Regions from separate parts of the Cellulosimicrobium composti genome, predicted to be linked through region 1. Evidence: riboswitches for the same ligand, from Rfam matches in the RefSeq annotation. Region 1 holds a riboswitch; the other holds the start of a gene.

Region 1 (4,578 bases):
CCTGCACCTCGAGTCCGACGCGCCCGACCAGGAGATCGGCCTGTACATCAACTCCCCGGGCGGCTCCGCGACCGCGCTCATGGCGATCTACGACACGATGCAGTTCGTCCGCTGCGACGTCTCGACCATCTGCATGGGCCAGGCCGCCTCGGCCGCCGCCGTGCTGCTCGCGGCGGGGACGCCGGGCAAGCGGTTCGTGCTCGAGCACTCGCGCGTCCTGCTGCACCAGCCGTCCGGCGGCGGCGAGGGCACCATCTCCGACCTGTCGATCCAGGCGGAGGAGATCCTGCGCATCCGCTCGGAGACGGAGGAGGTCCTGTCGCGGCACACGGGCCAGACCGTCGAGCGCCTGCGCGCCGACACCGACCGCGACCTCGTGCTCACCGCGCGCCAGGCCGTCGAGTACGGGATCGCCGACGCCGTCGTGACGTCGCGCAAGCTCGCCACGGCGGCGTGACGCCCAGGTCGTGACGCGCTCGGCGCGGAGGTCTACCCGCGCCGCCGGAACCACGACCGGCGGCGCGGCTCCGGCCGGTCGGCGGGCGGGTCGACGACGGCGTCCGCCGCGGGGCCGGGGGTCGGCTCCTCGGGCGCGGGGCCGGCGTCCGGCGTCGTGGGCCGAGGCGTCTCAGGCTCCGGCCCAGGCTCGGGAGCGGCCTCGGGCTCGGGCGCGGCCACGGGTGCCGGCTCGACCGCAGGCTCCGGTGCGGGATCGAGCTCTGTCTCGGGCTCCGGTCCGGAAGCCGGGGACGACGACGCCGCGATGCCGGCGAGGCGTCCGGCGTCGTCGAAGCTCACGGTCACCGTCCCGTCGGGCACGACGAGCGTCACCGACCCGGCCACGTCCTGCGACGTCTCGAGGCCGCGCACCGACGCGTAGGACGCGAGGGCGCGCCGGTGGTCGACGACCGTCGTGGAGAGCAGGCCCTCGCTGAGCGTGCGCACGACCCGCGGCACGGTGGGTGCGGGCAGGACGAGGTCGTCGTGCTCGACGAGGAGCCACGCGCGCGTCCCGCCCCCGACGGGCGCGCTGTAGTGGGTCCAGGACCGGGTCACCGCCTTCGCCGCGAGCGTGTAGCGGTACGGCAGGTCGTCGGTGAGCGGGTGCTCGGGTTCCTCGGCCTCGCGGAGCCCGGTCGCACGGGTCCGCTCGGCGGCGTCGAGCACGGCGTCGGGGAAGCCGTTGACGTTGTTCCACGCCCACATCCAGGTCCCCGGACCTGGTGCCGCGGTGCCGAGGAACTGGACCCGGCACGTCGTCGTCCCGCCGTCGGGCGCGGTGAACGTCAGCGTGCCCGCGACCAGGTCGGCGTTCCAGGCGTCGTCGCCGTGGAGGTCCGCGAGGTGGAGCTGGTGCTCGTGCGAGACGAACGCGGCCTCGTCGACGAGGTCCTGGAGGGTCGGCGCGCCCGGCGCCGCCGCGCCGTCGGTCTGCGGCTCCGTCATGGACCGACCGTAACCGCGCGTCGCACCTCCGGACCCGGCGCGACACGCCGTCCGGGTCAGGCGGCGACGAGGAGGGCGTCCGGGGTGCGCGCGCCTGACGGCAGCGTGCGCACGGCGCGCGCGACGGGCAGGTCGCGCACCGGCTCGCCCACGGGGGCGGGGTGCCGGGGCGCGGAGAGCGCGCCGCGCTCGCGGACCGCGGACAGGACGCGCACGGGCGCGACCGGCCGCAGCTCCTCCCCCGTGCGCGCCACGAGGTCGACGAGCCGCAGGCCGAGCGCGCCGCACACCGCGGCGAGCACCTCCGAGGAGGCCTCCTTGCGACCGCGCTCGATCTCCGAGAGGTACGCGGTGGACACGCGCGCGGCGGCCGCGACGTCGACGAGCGTGCGTCCCTGCGCGCGCCGCGCCCGCCGCAGGATGCCGCCGATGACGTGCCGCAGGAGCGGCTCCGGCCGCCCGTCGCCGCGGGAACGGTGGGTCGCCGCCGTGGCGCTCGTCACGTCCATGCGGTCACGCTACCCGCGCCGCGCCCGGGTGCCGAGGCCCCCGGGCGCGGATCTGCTCCTGGCGTAAGCGGCGCCGTCACCAGTCCTCGAGCGACCAGGCCATCTGCCAGAACCGGGTCTCGTGGCGGCAGCTCTGCTCGAACGCGCGCTCCATGCGGGCGCGCTCGGCCTCGCCCGCGTCCGCGGCGAGCGCGTCGAGGCGCGCGCGCAGGTCCGCGAGGACGCCCTCGGTCCGCTCGGCGGCGTAGAACGCCCACCAGCCGGCGAGGGGGTGGTCGTCCCCGATCGCGCCCGGTGTCGTCGCACGCTCGGCGAGCCAGAACCGCCGGGCGGACCAGATGTAGGTCCACGGGCACGGCAGGAGCGCCGCGAGGAGGACGCCGAGCGAGTCACGGCCGGCGGCGAGCATGTGGTCGACGTACGCCTGCGCGCTCGGGGCGAGGCGGTCCGTCTGCGCCTCCTCGTACGTCACCCCGAGGAAGTCGCACATCGCGTGGTGCGCGTGGGACTCGTCGTCGAGGAGGAACCCCGCCTTGTCGTGGAAGTACTGCGCCCACGACCGGTCGGGCGCGAGGGCCATGCCGAGCCCGTAGCAGCGCAGGTAGGCCGTGAGGTACTGGTGGTCCTGGCCCACGTAGTGCCGCACGGCCGCCGGGTCGACGGACCCGTCGCGCAGGCCGGCGAGGAACGGGTGGTCGTAGAAGGCGTCGAAGAGGGGCGCGTACCGGCGGGCGAGGCCGGCCGTGAAGCCGCCCTCCCCGGGCCGGACGAGCGCGGTCGGGTCGTCCGCGAGGACAGGGGTCCGGGTGATGGCAGCAGGCGTCGTCATGCCCACGTTCCTCCGCTCGTGCTAGCGAGATCAGGTTCGACGGGTCCGGGCGGCCGTACCGCTCGTCTCAGTCCCTCGGCCCGGGCGCACGCCCGGACGGGACACCCCGCGTGGTTCGGGGCGACCCTAGCAAGGACGGGCGCGCGTCGGGAGCACGCTCGCGAGTGTGGGAATATAGTTGTAGCGACAACAGTTGGAGCCACCATGACGAGCACCCCGACCGACCGGTCCCTGTCACCGTCCACGAGCATGGACGCCGTCACGCTGCGCGTCGGCGACCTCGAGCAGATGACGTCCTACTACACGGGCGCGTTCGCGCTCGCGCCGCTCGAGGAGCGCACGCGCGGCACCGAGGTGCACCGCGTGCTCGGCCGCGGCACGACGCCGATGCTGCGCCTCGTCCACACCCCGGGCCTGCCGCCCGTCGACCCGCGCCAGGCCGGGCTGTTCCACACGGCGTTCCTCTTCGACGACGCACCGAGCCTCGCCGCGACCGTCTACCGCGCCGCGCAGGACCGCCGCGGCTCCTTCGTCGGGTCGAGCGACCACCTCGTCAGCGAGGCGTTCTACTTCACCGACCCCGAGGGCAACGGCGTCGAGCTCTACACGGACCGCCCGCGCGAGACGTGGGTGCGCGAGCGCGGCCAGATCCTCATGACCACGACGTTCCTCGACCCGAACGCCTACCTGCGCTCCCACCTCACCCAGGACGCGTACGACGCCGGCCCGTCGCTCGCCGGGCGCGTCGGCCACGTGCACCTCCAGGTGGGCGACGTCGCGACGGCGCGCGACTTCTACGTCGACGCCCTCGGGTTCGAGGCGACGCTGAGCGGGTACAGCGGCGCCCTGTTCGCGTCCGCCGGCGGCTACCACCACCACGTCGCGATGAACGTCTGGAACAGCGCGGGCGCCGGGCCGCGGGCCGCGAGCCTCGGGCTCGGGGACGTCGCGATCACCGTGCCCGGCCGCGAGGACCTCGACGCCCTCGTCGCGCGCCTGCGCAGCCGCGGGCTGCAGCACGCCGACGACGGTCGCTCGGTCGTCGTGCACGACCCGTGGGGCACGCGCGTCACGCTGTCCCTGCCCGGCACGACGACCGACGAGCTCCTCGCGCGCTGAGCGCCGGGCCGCCCGTCGGGCCGGGCCGGCACCTGACGGCCCGCCCGTCGGTCGCGGCCGCTCGGAGGGCGGTCCGGCCGTCCGGCGCGCACCATGGGGGAGGTTCCGCAGCGTGCACCGAGGAGCGACGCCATGTTCCGCAGCCTCTTCCCGATCCTGACCGTCGCCGACGTCGAGCGGTCGCTCGGCTTCTACCGCGACCTGCTGCGCGGGACGGTCGAGTACGCCTTTCCCGACGACGGGCCGCCCGTCTACGTGAGCGTGCACGTGGGCGGGTCGCCGCTCGGGATCGGCCTCGACGACGGCACGGCGCCCGCGGGCGTGCCGCGCACCGCGCTGTGGGTCTACGTCGACGACTGCGACCGCGCCGTCGAGCACCTCGCCGCCGCGGGCGTCCCCGTGCTCGAGCCGCCGACGGACCAGCCCTGGGGCGAACGCGTCGCGCGCGTGCAGGACCCGGACGGCACGGTCGTCGTCCTCGGCCAGGCGGCGACGCCGCCCGCCGAGCCCGAGGGGCCGACAGGGCTCTCGTAGCGCGGCACCGGCTCGTGGTGCCCCCACCGGGACTCGAACCCGGAACACGCCGGGTTTAAGCCGGCTGCCTCTGCCAGTTGGGCCATGGGGGCGCGCGCCGAATCTACCGCGACGTGCTCGGCCCCGGCCGCCGACCGGAGC
Region 2 (4,578 bases), on a different contig from region 1:
CGTCGAGCTCGCCGCCGTCGCGCCCGCCGGGCTCCCGCTCGTCGTCGAGCACTGCGACGCTCCCCGCCCGTGGGGCGTCGCCGAGAAGGGCTTCCTCCCGCTCGAGGACGAGATCGAGGCCGTCGGCCGCGCGGCGCGGGCGACGGGCCACCCGCTGCACGTCGGGCTCAACTGGGGACGCTCCGCGATCGAGGGCCGCAGCGCCGCCACGCCCGTCGAGCACGCGCGCGCCGCGGCGGGCGCCGGGCTGCTCGCGAGCGCGATGCTCTCGGGGGCCGCGGGGGTGGCGGGCCGCTGGGGCGGGCCGTGGGACGACGCGCACGTGCCGCCGCACGGCCCCGACCCGGCGCTGCCCGGCTCCGACGAGTCGATCCTCGGCCCGGACGAGGTGCGGGCGTTCCTCGTGGCGTGCGGCCCGGTCCCCGTCGTCGGGGCGAAGGTCACGACCCGCCCGCTCGACGCGTCCCCCGCGCAGCGCCTCGCCGTCGCGCGCGCGACCGTCGCGGTCGTGCGCGCCGCCCTCGCCGACGTCGAGCCCGCCTGGTCGGCGGGCGTCCGGGAGGTCCCCCAGGGGGTGTGACGCCTGCCGGCGTCAGCGGCGCGGGGTCGCGGGCGCGGCGCGGCCCAGCACGCGCGTGTCGGGGAGCAGGACCCCGCACGCGCCGAGCGCGGCACCCCACGCCGCGCACGCGACCCCGCCCACCGTCCCGAGGCTCGCGAGGTGCTCCGGGTAGAGCACCGAGCACGCGCCGAGGGACACGGCCACGAGCGCGGGCGGCACCACCCCGGCGCGCCACCGCGCGGCGCCGCCCGCGTGCACGACGGCGACGGCGAGCGCGCACGCCGCGAGCGCGAGCCCGAGCCCCGCCTGCATCGGCAGGTGCTGGAGGCCCCACGTCTCGTCGTCGGGCTCGCCCGCCGCGGCCGCGCGCAGCACGGCGACCGCGTAGGCGACCGCGCCGCCCAGGCCCGCGAGCGCGAGCCCGGCGAGCGCGGGGTGCACCGCCCGGGGCGTGACGCGCGCGGGGCGCAGGTCCTGCCGTGCGAGGACGGCGGGGACGAGCGCGGACGCCGCGAGCCCGAGGGCGGGCAGGAGCTGCCCGAACGCGCCCGCCACGAGCCCGGCGAGCGCGACGGCAGCACCCGTCACGAGCACCCCCTGCAGCAGCACCGTCGCGCGGGGCCGGACGGCCCATGCGAGGAGCGGGAACATGGCGAGGCCCGTGTAGAGCAGGCCCCAGCCCGCCTCCACCAGGTAGTGCCGGGCGAACCGCTCGTCCTGCAGCACGACGGTCGCGAGGTCGACGAGGCCGAAGAAGAGGACGCCCCAGAACAGCGCCGCCACGACGGCGACGGCGCGCGCGGCGAGCAGGCGGCCGCGCGACGGGGCCGGAGCACCGAGGTCGTTCGTCATGGAGGACGGTGTAGCACCGGCGCGCCCGGCGCGCCACCGTCGCGAGCCCGTCCGGCGGTGCTAGCCGCCGACGGGCGCGGCCACGGCGTGCAGGTGGTCCACGGGACCGCGCCCGCTCCCGACGCGCAGCGCCGCACCCGCGCGCAGGGCGCCCGTGAGCCACGCCTTCGCGTCGCGCGCCGCGTCCTCCCAGCTCGCGCGGCGCGGGCGCAGGGCCGCGAGCGCCGCGGAGAGGGAGCACCCGGTGCCGTGCGTGTGCGGGGTGTCGACGCGCTCGGCGTCGAACGTCGTCACGCGCACGTCGTCCGCGACCGGGACGACGAGCGCGTCGGGCGAGGCGCCGCCCGTGAGGTGCCCGCCCTTGAGCAGCACGCCGGCGCCGCTCGCCCGGGCGTACGCGGCCGCCTGCGCGAGCGCGTCGTCCCAGGTCGTGGCAGCGGGGCGGCGGGTCAGCACCCCGAGCTCGGGCAGGTTGGGCGTGACGACGTCCGCGCGCGTCGCGAGGTCGCGCACCGCGTCCTCGGCGCCCTCGTCGAGCAGCCGGTGGCCCGACGTCGCGACCATGACCGGGTCGAGCACGACCCAGGGCCGCGGCGCGCCGGTGCGTGCGCGCTCGGCGACGAGCGCGTCCAGCCACGAGGCGATCGTGCGACCGTTCGCCGCGTCGGCGACCATGCCGATCTTCACCGCGTCGACGTGCACGTCGTCGGAGACGGCGTCGAGCTGCTCGCGCAGGAACCCCGGGCCGGGCACGTGCACCGACCGGACGCCGTGCGTGTTCTGCGCGACGAGCGCCGTCGTGACGGCCATGCCGTACGCGCCGTGCGCGCAGAACGCCTTGAGGTCGGCCTGGATGCCCGCCCCGCCGGTCGGGTCCGTCCCGGCGACCGAGAGCACGCGCGGGCGCGAGGGCGCGTCGTCGGAGGTCGCGCTCCCGGGTCCGGGCGCGACGGCGGGGGTGACGGAGGGCACGGTGAGCGGCATCGGCGGACATCCCTTCGCTGGTACGAGCCAGAGCAGGTTCGACGGGTGTGATCTCAGCCCCGCGTGCGCGGGGCACCCCGTGTCGGTCACCGCATCCTACGACGCCGCGCGCCGGCCCCGGCAGGGTGCCCGTGACGCGGCGGAGCCCGCCCCGGCGTCGCCGGGACGGGCTCCGCCCACGTCCTGCTGTCGCGCCCCTCAGCGCGCCGGGAGCGCGCCCGGCATCGGGTCGTCGTCGCCCCAGCGCGTGACGCGCAGGCGTCGCCCGTCCTGGCCGGGGACCGCGCGCCCGTCGCGCTCCCCCGCCACGAGCGCCGCCCGCAGCGACTGCGGCGAGTCGTGCGTGACGCGCACGAACGCGCCGGAGAACGCGTCGAGCTCGCCCGCCGCGATCGCGACTACCATCTCGACCGTGCGCTCCACGGGCGTCCACTCGGTGCGGCCCTCGTGCATGGTCATCGACGCGGTCATGTCGGTCTGCACCACGCCCGGCGAGACCTCGAACGTGCGCAGGCCGCGGTCGAACCCGGACCGGTGCAGGTTCGCGCCGATCCGCAGGAGCGCCGTCTTGCTCGCGTTGTACGCGCTCGCGCCGTCCATGTCGTGCGAGCCCGCGCCGCTGTTGAGGTCGACGACGCGGCCCCCGCCCCGGGCGAGCATGCCCGGCACGACCGCACGCGCGAGGAGGAACGGCCCGCGGACGTTCGTCTCGACGATCGCCCACCACTCGTCGGGGTCCGCCTCCCACAGCGGCACCTCGGCGTCGACGCGGCCCGCGTTGTTGACGAGGAGGTCGACGCCGCCGAGGGCGTCCTCCGCCGCGCGCACCGCGGCGGCGACCGCGCCGGCGTCCGTGACGTCCGCCGTCACGACGACGGCGCGACCGGCCGCGCCGTCCCGCTCGCCGAGCGCGGCGATCTCCGCGGCGACCCCGGCGAGACGGTCGGCGTCGCGCGCGAGGAGCGCGACGTCGAGGCCGGCCGCGGCGAGCCCGACGGCGATCGCGCGGCCGATGCCGCGGGACGCGCCCGTGACGAGCGCGGTCCGGGCGGGCGCGACGGCGCCCGCGGGGCCCGGCCCGCTCATGCGCGCAGCTCCGCGCCGACCCGCTCGCGCGCGGCGGTGACGGCGCCCTCGCGGACGCGCGCGACGTCGTCCGCGGTGAGGGTGCGGTCCGCGGCACGCAGCCGCAGCGAGAACGCGAGCGACTTGCGCCCGGCGCCCACCTGCTCGCCCGTGAAGACGTCGAACAGCGCGACCTCCTCGGCCAGCCCGCCGGCGCCCTCGACGATCGCCGCCCGCAGCGACTCCGCGGTCACCGACTCGTCGACGACGAACGCGAGGTCCTCCTTCGCCGCGGGGAAGCCCGAGACGGGCGTCGCCTGCACGGGCGCGTCGGACGCGCCCGCGACGAGCGCCGAGAGATCGACCTCGAACGCGACCGTCCGCGCCGGCAGGCCGACGTTCTCGAGCACCTTGGGGTGCAGCTCGCCCGCGTGCCCGACGACGGTCCCGTCCGCGAGCTCGAGGCGCGCGCACCGCCCGGGGTGGAACGGCGCGCGCCCGGTGTCGGCGACGACGCCGACCTCCGCGCCGGCGCGCGCGGCGACCCGGCGGGCCGCCCCGAGCGCGTCGGTCCAGTCAGCGGCGCGGCCCGGGCCCCACCAGCCGGCGCGCTCCCGACGGCCCACGAGGACCCCCGCGACGTGCCGGGGCTGCGCCGGGAGCGCGGCGTCGATCGCGGCCAGCTCGTCGTCGCCCGGACGCACGCCGCCGGGGAGCGACGGCGCGGCCGGCGCGCCGGGGCGCGGGTGCGTGACGAGACCGACCTCGAACAGCGCGACGTCCGTGAGACCGCGGCCGACGTTGCGGCGCGTGGTCTCCAGGAGCGTGCTCAGCACGTCGGTGCGCAGGAGCGGGCGGTCGTCCGCGAGCGGGTTGACGAGGCGTAGCGCGCGGCGACGCTCGTCGTCCGCGGGGATGCGCAGCGCGTCGAGCTCGGCGGCACCCACGAACGGGTAGCTCAGCGTCTCGACGAAACCGTCCTCGGCGAGCGCCCGCGCGACGGACCGGCGCACGCGCTGCTCGCGCGTGAGGCCACGACCACCCGGGGCCGCGGGCAGCAGCGACGGGATCTCGTCGTAGCCGACGAGTCGCGCGACCTCCTCGACGAGCTCGGC

Evidence for each region. A riboswitch is a leader RNA that binds a small molecule or an ion and turns the genes downstream of it on or off. The one in region 1 is predicted to bind thiamine pyrophosphate.
Region 2: linked by a shared signal. The riboswitch ahead of thiD (bifunctional hydroxymethylpyrimidine kinase/phosphomethylpyrimidine kinase) and the one ahead of GYH36_RS14895 (TenA family protein) in region 1 are both predicted to bind thiamine pyrophosphate.

The regions. Positions count from the first base shown of each region.
Region 1 is NZ_JAAFAN010000056.1:3,545-8,122, forward strand. Features, by position in the region: gene GYH36_RS14880 (ClpP family protease) at 1-457, shown strand, start outside; gene GYH36_RS14885 (DUF6882 domain-containing protein) at 490-1,446, opposite strand; gene GYH36_RS20095 (helix-turn-helix domain-containing protein) at 1,503-1,955, opposite strand; gene GYH36_RS14895 (TenA family protein) at 2,032-2,784, opposite strand; TPP riboswitch at 2,775-2,903, opposite strand; gene GYH36_RS14900 (VOC family protein) at 2,989-3,903, shown strand; gene GYH36_RS14905 (VOC family protein) at 4,036-4,437, shown strand; tRNA gene GYH36_RS14910 (tRNA-Leu) at 4,453-4,529, opposite strand.
Region 2 is NZ_JAAFAN010000026.1:14,161-18,738, forward strand. Features, by position in the region: gene GYH36_RS09385 (DUF4862 family protein) at 1-580, shown strand, start outside; gene GYH36_RS09390 (hypothetical protein) at 593-1,414, opposite strand; gene thiD (bifunctional hydroxymethylpyrimidine kinase/phosphomethylpyrimidine kinase) at 1,475-2,398, opposite strand; TPP riboswitch at 2,391-2,488, opposite strand; gene GYH36_RS09400 (SDR family oxidoreductase) at 2,597-3,484, opposite strand; gene pheT (phenylalanine--tRNA ligase subunit beta) at 3,481-4,578, opposite strand, start outside.